2 linked regions of the Bacillus pumilus genome follow. The protein of the gene in region 1 interacts with the protein of each later gene in a pairwise test. Links are inferred from orthologs where the notes say so. Each region holds a gene or a part of one and is shown on either strand. Other genes may lie near its edges.

Region 1 (4,983 bases):
GTGTGTTCTGTCACGACATCTTGTGGAAAGCTGATAAATGCTGCTCCAGCCTGCCCCTTTTGTGCCGCGCGAAAAGCATTTGTTAAGGCTTCAGGTATATTATGAACGTCTTGTACTTCAACACTGTATTTTGTGACTGGTTTGAATAATGCCGCATTGTCGAGTGATTGATGTGTTCGTTTCAGCCGATCCGCACGAATGACGTTTCCAGCGATTGCGACAACAGGGTCACCTTCTGTATTGGCTGTTAATAGACCTGTTGCTAAATTAGATGCGCCAGGACCTGATGTGACGAGACAAACACCTGGTTTGCCGGTTAAGCGGCCGACAGCGGCTGCCATAAAGGCTGCATTTTGTTCGTGTCTGCATAGGACAAGTTCTGGACCTCTGTCTTTTAATACATCAAATACGGCATCAATTTTTGCACCTGGAATCGCAAAAACATGGGTCACACCTTGAGCAATCAGCGTATCGACAATCAATTCTGCTCCTCGTCTTGTTAGGGGTTGTGCTTGAGAATTCATTTACCCCGCACTCCTTTCGGCAAGTAAAATTTTTTATGAAAATATATTTTCATGATATGATTTACTATACATTTCAAAAAGAAAATTTTCCAATATATGTTTAACGTGGTTTTAATATGTTTCACGAATAAGTGTGCGAGGAGTGAAAGGATGGAACTGAGACATTTGCAGTATTTTGTCACAGTAGCGGAGGAGCTGCATTTTGGCAGAGCAGCCGCACGGTTGAATATGACACAGCCTCCACTTAGTCAGCAAATTAAGCAGTTTGAAGAAGAATTGGGGTTTCCTTTGTTTCACCGGTCGAAGCGAGTGGTGGAGTTAACAGCTGCTGGAAAGGTCTTTTTACATGAGGTGCGTGGTGTGCTGCATCAGCTTGATAAAGCCGTTGATCATGCCCGGCATACAGCAAGAGGAGAGCTGGGGAAAATCATCATAGGGTTTGTTGGAACAGCGACGTATGATATTCTGCCGCCAGTTGTACGCGAATTCAGAGAGCTGTATCCCTCTGTCAGTATTGAGCTGAAGCAGCTTTCTGTTCCGCAGCAGCTAGGGGCGCTTTTAAATGGGGAGATTGATATCGGTTTTTTACATCCTACATCTCCGCATGAAGAACTTGTCAGCCGTTTGATGAAGCAAAGTGAATGTATTTTTGCGATTCCGAAAAATCATCCGCTGGCGAAAAAAGAGGCGGTCACGATCGAAGATATCCGTCATGAACCGATCATTTCTTTATCAAAGGAATCATGGCCGTCCCTTTATCAACACTTTGTCCTGCTATGTGAAAAGTACGGATTTTCTCCGAATATTGTGCAGGAAGCAGCGGAATATCAAATGGTTATTGGCCTTGTCACAGCTGGTATCGGTATTGCGGTCATTCCAAAATCAGCCCGGCGTTTATTTAATCTAGATGTTGTGTATCGGTCCATTGAAGGTGAACAGCTTCTGGCGGAATGGACGATTTCCTATAGACGAGAGAATCATAATCCTGCTTTATTTCATCTTGTCCACCATATCCTGCATCGCACCGAGCCGGAATCAGAGGCATAGAAAAAGGGGTATGGTATGATATGATGTCTTACACTAAAAGGAGGCGTGTCTGAATTGATTACGTTGCAAATGGATCAGCTGTCACGAAAAGAAGCATATAAATTATTATCTGGCTCTATTGTTCCAAGACCGATTGCGTTTATGACAAGTCTGTCTAAAGACGATGTCGTCAATGCCGCACCATTTAGTTTCTTTAATGTCATCAGCGGACATCCGCCGCTCATCGCAGTTTCCATCGGACGGCGTCAAGGAGAGATGAAAGATACAGCAAAACATATCATCGACAGGGAAGAATTTGTTGTCCATGTGAGTGATGAAGCGATGATTGAAGATATTAATGAAACAGCTGCTACTTTGCCAGAGGAAGAGAGTGAGCTGAATCGCACCGGTCTTCATCAAGTGAAGAGCAGTGTGGTCTCAGTGCCGGGAATCAAGGAAGCGCGCATTCGCTTTGAATGTCAGCTGGAAAAACATCTGACCTTTCAAAATGATGAAGGGGAGATCACGGTCGATCATATCATTGGCCGGGTTGTGTGTGCGCATTTAGATGAGGATGTGTATGATGCAGAAAAAGGATATGTTTCGACTCATGAACTAAAGCCAGTCGCCCGTTTAGCGGGAAATGATTATGCCTATTTAGGGACGTCATTTGTGCTGAAAAGACCAGAATAATAGGAAAAACCCCCGAGAGCTATCGGGGGTTTTGTGTTTATTTTTTCTGTTCTAGTTTCAGTGGAGCTGCGATGTTCTTTTCTACTTTTTTCCCTTTTAGGACGTCGTTTGCAGCGCCGACTGCCAGTTTTCCGATCAGCTCTGGCTGCTGGGCGACTGTGGCAGATAGTTTTCCTGCTTTGATCGAGTTGAGTGCATCTTCGTTTCCATCAAAGCCAACGACGAGAATGTCTTTTCCAGAGCTTTGGATCGCCTCTAATGCGCCAAGTGCCATTTCATCATTGTGGGCAAAAATGGCTTTGATGTCAGGGTTTCCTTGAAGGAGGTTTTCCATGACATTCAGTCCTTTTGTCCGGTCGAAGTCAGCCGCTTGTTTTGCTGTCACTTTTAGATCTTTATCCGCTATTTGATGGAATCCTTTTCCGCGCTCACGTGTAGCCGAAGCGCCTGGTACACCTTCTAATTCAGCGACTTTTGCTCCTTTACCGACCTTGTCGATGATAAAGTTAGCTGCCATTTCGCCGCCTTTGACGTTATCTGAGGCAACAAGTGCTTCTACTTTTCCGCTTTCAGCTGAGCGGTCTAATGTGATGACAGGAATATCAGAAGCATTTGCTGATTCAACAGCAGTCGATATAGCAGACGAATCTGCTGGGTTGATGAGTAATGCGTCGACCCCTTGCTGAATTAAATCTTCTACGTCACTGGTTTGTTTAGCTGAATCATTTTGTGCATCTGCAATGACCACTTCGATGCCGAGCTTTTTCGCTTCTTTCGTCACACCGTTTTTGAGAGAAACGAAAAATGGATTATTTAAGGTCGAGATCGAGAGCCCGATTTTGATGTCTTTTTTCTTTCCATCTTTTGTTGATTTGGCCCACTCTGGCGGTTCTAGCGAGCAGGCAGAAAGCATGAATAATGAGAGAGTCAGAATGAGAATGAGATATTTTTTCATAGCAGCTGCCTCCTTAAGCAGATTTCTTTCTGTCTAGTAGGACTGCAATCAAGATGACAATCCCTTTCACAACAGATTGATAGAATGATGATACACCAAGTAAGTTCATACCATTGTTCAAGACACCGATGATGAGCACCCCGATCAGTGTGCCGACAATTCGCCCTCTTCCGCCAGACAGGCTTGTCCCGCCAAGTACAACAGCAGCAATCGCATCAAGCTCATAGGATGTGCCAGCTGTTGGCTGAGCTGAGTTTAGGCGAGAGGTCAAAATGGCACCCGCTAAAGCAGACATGAAACCTGCCAATGAATAGATCATAATTTTTACGCGCGGTACTTTGATTCCTGAAATGAACGCAGCTTTTTCATTTCCGCCGATGGCATACGTTCTTCTGCCGAAAGGTGTTTTATGAAGCAGCACCCAAAGTACGATAAAGGTGAGAAGCATCGTGATTGCTGGAACAGGAATGCCTAAGAAATACCCGCGGCCGAATAACTGAAAGGCATAGTTAGAACCGAGTCCTGTAATCGGGTTTCCGTCTGTATAAACAAGTGTTAACCCTCTAAAAATCGTCATCGTGGCAAGTGTTGCGATAAAAGGAGCCATTTTTCCTTTTGTGATTAAAAGACCGTTGACCATCCCAAGAATAGCGCCGATGATACTGCCAACGATAATAGCTAAAATCGGGTCCATACCAGACACGATAAATCCGGCAGTCAGCGCACTAGAAAGTGCTAAAATGGCACCGACAGACAAATCAATTCCTCCGGTTAAAATAACAAACGTCATTCCAAAGGCAATGAGGGCATTAATGGAGATTTGTCTCAGTAAGTTTAAGATGTTTAATGGCTCTAAAAAGGCTGGGTTTAAAATAGAAACAATGGCGACAAGGATGATGAGTCCTAAGAATGGCCCAAGCTTTTGCATGATGTTGTCAAATCGTCCATTTGAAGTAAGTGGTTTCATGTTACTTCCCTCCTGTAGCTAGTGTCATAATTCGTTCTTGTGTTGCGTCTGCTTTATTTAATTCTCCGCTGATGGTTCCTTCATGAATGACAAGCACTCGATCGCTCATCCCTAGAATTTCTGGGAGCTCAGAGGAGACCATTAAAATGGCAACACCTCGATCAGTCAGTTCATTCATTAACTGGTAGATTTCTCGTTTCGCTCCGACATCGACACCTCTTGTCGGTTCATCTAAAATTAAGACCTTCGGCTGGATGCCGATCCATTTGGCGATGACGACTTTTTGCTGATTTCCACCAGAGAGATTTCGAGCAGAGATTTCAGAGGAAGCCGTTTTAATCGTCAGTCTTTTGATGAGCAGGTCGACAAAATCCTGTTCGTTTTTCTTATCAATCAGTCCTTTTGGAGAGAAGCTTTCTAAGTTTGGCAGACCAATGTTTTCTCGGATGGATGCATCAAGCATGAGTCCTTCATCTTTGCGATCCTCTGTGATAAAGCCGATGCCGAGCTTGACGGCATCACTTGGTTTTTTAATGACAGCCTTTTTCCCATGGACCCAGATTTCACCTTGATCAAGAGGATCAAGACCAAACAGCGACCGCATCATTTCGGTTCTGCCAGCGCCCATTAAGCCTGCAACACCGACGATTTCTCCAGCTTTGACTGAGAAACTGATATCATGAAATTGTCCTTTTCTTGTCGCTTGCTTCACCTCAAGGACAATATCTCCTAGAGAAGGCGATCTCTCAGGGTATCGATCTGTTAATTCGCGGCCGACCATTTTTTTGACGACCTCATGGAAATTCGTTTCAGGTATG
Region 2 (4,797 bases), 1.7 Mb from region 1 along the record:
TTTACATAAGAGGGGAACAATATGAGCGATATTTATCAACATTTTAGAAAAGACGAACAGCCATTTGTCGACCAAGTGTTAGGCTGGAAAAAAATCGCACTCGACCAGTATCGAATGAAATTAACAGACTTTCTTGATCCGCGTGAGCAGTTTATTACCGAGTCCGTCATCCAGCATGCTGATGAGCTTGGGATCATGTTTTTTGGCGGGTATGAAGGAGCGGAGCGCAAAAGAGCTCTCATTTATCCTGAATATTTAGAACCGGCTACTCAGGATGTTGAGCTGTCTTATTTTCAGGTGAATTATGCGAAAAAGTTTATTTCCTTAGAACACCCGAAGCTTCTCGGCTCACTGATTGGGACAGGCTTGAAGCGTCAAAAATTCGGAGATCTGTTATTTTCAGAGGAAGATGTGCAGTTTATTTGTACAAGTGATGTCGCTGATTTTGTGCGGGCGCAGCTGACGCATGTCGGCAGAGCCTCCGTTTCATTAGAGGAAATCACGCAGGCAGATTTAAAACCGGTTATGAGCAAGACTGACATCAAAGAAGATACTATTTCTTCACTGCGGCTTGATGCGGTATGTGCTGCAATCAGCCGTCAGTCTCGGCAAAAGGCACAGCTTTTGGTCAAAAATGGGCTTGTCAAAGTTAATTGGAAAGTCACTGAGGACCCTTCCTTTACAATCGGCGAAGGCGATCAGCTCTCTGTACGGGGATTTGGCCGATTTAGCTTGAAAACGATTGATGGGAAGACCAAAAAAGATAAATTTAAAGTAACATTTGAGCTTCTGACATAACGAACTTGAATCTGGAGGTGGCGAGGTTGCCATTAACACCTAATGATATTCATAATAAAACGTTCACAAAAAGCTTTCGCGGCTATGATGAAGATGAAGTAAACGAGTTTTTAAGCCAAGTACGTAAAGATTACGAAATCGTGCTTCGCAAAAAGAACGAACTTGAAGAAAAAGTAAACGAACTTGACGAAAGACTTGGTCATTTTGCGACAATTGAAGAGACATTAAACAAATCAATTCTTGTGGCGCAGGAAGCAGCAGAAGACGTCAAACGTCATTCTGATAAAGAAGCGAAATTGATTATTCGTGAAGCAGAGAAAAATGCAGATCGTATTATCAACGAAGCGCTATCAAAATCAAGAAAGATTGCGATGGAAATCGAAGAGCTGAAGAAACAGTCGAAGGTCTTTAGAACTCGCTTCCAAATGCTCATCGAAGCTCAGCTTGATCTTCTAAAAAATGACGATTGGGATCATTTACTGGAATATGAAGTTGACGCTGTCTTTGACGAAAAAGAATAAGCGCGTCATCTTGACATGACGTGCACATGTTGCATATAATACCATCATAAATTAACAAGAGATAAACGTTTGAAAGGGACACTCGCAGTTGTCATATGCGTAATAAAGCGAATCAGGGATGGTGGAAGCCTGACATTACGAGACGCTGCAATGAGATCACCCCTTTAGTTCCTTTTCTGAAATGAATGAGTAAGAAAAGGCGTCTGATCACGTTACGATTTTAGAGTGGATAAGCGGCTGTTTCATAGCGCTGTCTAAAAGGGTGGTACCGCGAGACAAGCCTTCTCGTCCCTTATGGGATGAGAGGGCTTTTTTTATTGTTTTTTAATCAGAATTTGCATATGGAGGAATGGGTATGAACTACAAAGACACCTTATTAATGCCGAAAACAGAATTCCCAATGAGAGGGAACTTGCCGAACAAAGAGCCTGAAATCCAAGAGGAGTGGGCAGAAAAAGACATCTATCAAATGGTTTTAGAGCGGACAAAAGGACGCCCGACCTTTATTTTGCATGATGGACCTCCATATGCGAATGGTGACATTCATATGGGGCACGCACTCAATAAAATCCTAAAAGATTTTATTGTCCGTTTTAAATCAATGAATGGGTTCCACGCACCGTACGTACCGGGCTGGGATACACACGGCTTACCAATTGAAACGGCTCTTACTAAAAATAAAAAAGTCAAACGTAAAGAAATGTCGACAGCTGAATTCCGCAAACTATGTGAAGAGTATGCTTGGAAGCAAATCGAAGGTCAGCGCAATCAGTTTAAGCGATTAGGCGTAAGAGCAGACTGGGACAATCCATATGTAACCTTAAAGCCTGAGTACGAAGCGCAGCAAATTCTTGTCTTTGGTGAAATGGCGAAGAGAGGCTATATTTACAAAGGACTAAAGCCTGTTAACTGGTCTCCTTCAAGTGAGTCAGCACTTGCTGAAGCGGAAATTGAATATAAAGACAAACGTTCACCATCCATTTACGTTTCATTTAAAGTGAAAGATGGCAAAGGCGTACTTGAAAACGGCGAACAATTCATCATCTGGACAACAACCCCTTGGACACTTCCTGCAAACCTTGGGATTTGTGTTCATCCAAACCTAGAGTACAGCGTTCTTCAAGTGGGTGCTGAGCGATATGTTGTCGCATCTGAGCTAGTTGAACAAGTGGCAAAAACACTTGGCTTTGAAGAGTATGAAGTCGTGAAAACATTAAAAGGAAAAGAATTAGATACCATCGTTGCAGAGCATCCGATCTACGGCAGAGATTCTCTTGTCATGCTTGGCGACCACGTGACAACGGATGCAGGAACAGGCTGTGTTCACACAGCTCCAGGTCACGGGGAAGATGACTTTATTGTCAGTATGAAATACGGTCTTGATGTGCTATGTCCAGTAGACGAAAAAGGTGTGATGACAGAAGAAGCGCCTGGTTTTGAAGGATTATTCTACGAGGATGCCAATAAAGCGATCACAGAACAGCTTGAAGCAAAAGGCGCACTGAAAAAGCTCGACTTTATCACGCACTCTTACCCGCATGACTGGAGAACGAAAAAACCAACCATTTATCGTGCGACAGCTCAGTGGTTTGCATCGATTAAGGATTTCAGAGAAGCGCTATTAGACAATATTAAAGAAACGAAATGGGTTCCAGCATGGGGCGAAACACGCCTATTCAACATGGTGCGAGACAGAGGCGACTGGTGCATTTCAAGACAGCGTGTATGGGGCGTTCCAATTCCGGTCTTTTATGCGGAAAATGGCGAGCCGATCATCACAGATGAAACGATTCAGCATGTCTCTCAATTATTTAGAGAACATGGCTCTAATATTTGGTTTGAAAAAGAAGCGAAAGAACTATTGCCAGAAGGCTTTACACATCCAGGAAGCCCGAACGGTGAATTCACAAAAGAGCAGGACATCATGGATGTATGGTTTGATTCCGGTTCTTCTCACCAGGCCGTTTTAGAAGAAAGAGATGACCTTGTCCGTCCGGCAGACCTTTACCTTGAAGGCTCTGACCAATATCGCGGCTGGTTTAACTCTTCCTTATCAACAGCAGTTGCTGTCACTGGAAAAGCACCGTATAAAGGTGTTCTAAGCCACGGCTTTACGCTTGATAAAGAAGGACGCAAGATGAGTAAATCATTAGGCAATACGATTGACCCAACAAAGGTAGCGAAGCAGCTTGGGGCGGAGATTCTTAGACTTTGGGTATCTTCTGTCAACTATCAAGCCGATCACCCAGTGTCTGATGATATCTTGAAACAAGTAGCAGAGGTCTATCGTAAAATCCGTAACACGTTCCGATTCCTGCATGGAAACCTATTTGACTTTAACCCAGCAGTCAATGCGGTGCCGGTAGAAGAGCTTCGCGAAGTGGATCAATATATCTTGATCAAATTAAACAAATTGATTGATAAAGTGAAAAAGGCCTATGATGATTACGAATTTGCGGTCGTATATCATGCGATTCACAATTTCTGTACGATTGAGCTAAGCTCTTTCTATCTCGATTTTGCAAAGGATGTCGTGTACATTGAGCATGCAGATCATCCAGACCGCCGCAGCATGCAAACGGTCTTCTACGAAACATTAATGGCATTAGTGAAGCTGACTGCACCAATTCTTCCGCATACAGCAGATGAATTATGGAGCCACTTAAGCTTTGTTGAAGAGCCAAGTGTTCAGTTAACAGATATGCCAGAAGGTGTGACTGTTCCTCAAGCGGAAGCGACAGAAGTGAAGTTTGACCGCTTTATGGAAGTGCGTGACGATGTTCTAAAAGCGCTCGAAATTGCGCGTAATGAGAAAGTCATCGGACGTTCACTTGAAGCAAGTGTGACCCTTTATGCGACAGATGAAGTGAAAAATCTTCTTGAATCTATCAAAGAAGATGTGAAGCAGCTCTTTATCATCTCAGAATTAACGGTAGAAGATGAGCAAAATGCTGACGCTTCAGCGCCTGAATACACATCAGGACGGATTCTGGTTCAAAAAGCAGAAGGAGAACTGTGCGAACGTTCCCGCATTATTTCAAAAGATGTTGGTGCAAATCCGAAATACCCAACATTGTCACTGAAAAATGCTGAAATCGTGGAAAAATATTACCAGAATTAACAGTGTGATATGACCAACTAGCGCCCCGCCATATGCGGGGCGTTTTCTTTTTTGAGAAAATGACAGCGTTTAGAACGAAAGGAAAAATCTTATGGCTTTAAAGTGGACAGCCGGGGCAACAATATGATTATCACGACAGGGCAGGAGTTGAAATAGCGACATGAATGGCGATCTAGAGACGATTTACACGGAACTCCTTCAAATGAAAGAAGAGCTGCAATCTAAACTGTTTGAATACGCATCATTTCGTTCACCCGCTGAGCATGTCTCAATGAACGAGGTCCAAACGACCACGCTTCTTTATCACATCAAAGAAGAGCTGCAAGATGTGTCTCTCGCTATTGCAAAAATTGAGCA

What was found.
Region 2: the proteins of rbsB (region 1) and ileS interact in binary tests that used the Escherichia coli proteins (3 or more experiments, as listed by UniProt). The link is inferred for Bacillus pumilus from one-to-one orthologs.

What each region holds. Positions count from the first base shown.
Region 1 is NZ_CP046128.1:3,163,088-3,168,070, reverse strand. What follows is about bases 1,240-4,007. They hold rbsB (ribose ABC transporter substrate-binding protein RbsB), read right to left. Parts: upstream 3,199-4,007; coding sequence 2,281-3,198; downstream 1,240-2,280. Other genes in these bases: rbsC (ribose ABC transporter permease RbsC), read right to left, coding at 3,212-4,007; GKC25_RS16145 (flavin reductase family protein), read left to right, coding at 1,626-2,243; alsR (acetoin biosynthesis transcriptional regulator AlsR), read left to right, coding at 1,240-1,571. In the rest of the region: acetolactate synthase AlsS, read right to left, coding at 1-524; more of alsR, read left to right, coding at 675-1,239; more of rbsC, read right to left, coding at 4,008-4,165; GKC25_RS16130 (sugar ABC transporter ATP-binding protein), read right to left, coding at 4,167-4,983. UniProt on the Escherichia coli protein: Part of the ABC transporter complex RbsABC involved in ribose import. Binds ribose. Also serves as the primary chemoreceptor for chemotaxis.
Region 2 is NZ_CP046128.1:1,439,344-1,444,140, forward strand. The notes cover bases 1,310-4,640. They hold ileS (isoleucine--tRNA ligase), read left to right. Parts: upstream 1,310-1,674; coding sequence 1,675-4,440; downstream 4,441-4,640. Other genes in these bases: GKC25_RS07135 (DivIVA domain-containing protein), read left to right, coding at 1,310-1,319; GKC25_RS07145 (TraR/DksA family transcriptional regulator), read left to right, coding at 4,601-4,640. Also shown: GKC25_RS07130 (RNA-binding protein), read left to right, coding at 22-798; more of GKC25_RS07135, read left to right, coding at 825-1,309; more of GKC25_RS07145, read left to right, coding at 4,641-4,797. UniProt on the Escherichia coli protein: Catalyzes the attachment of isoleucine to tRNA(Ile). As IleRS can inadvertently accommodate and process structurally similar amino acids such as valine, to avoid such errors it has two additional distinct tRNA(Ile)-dependent editing activities.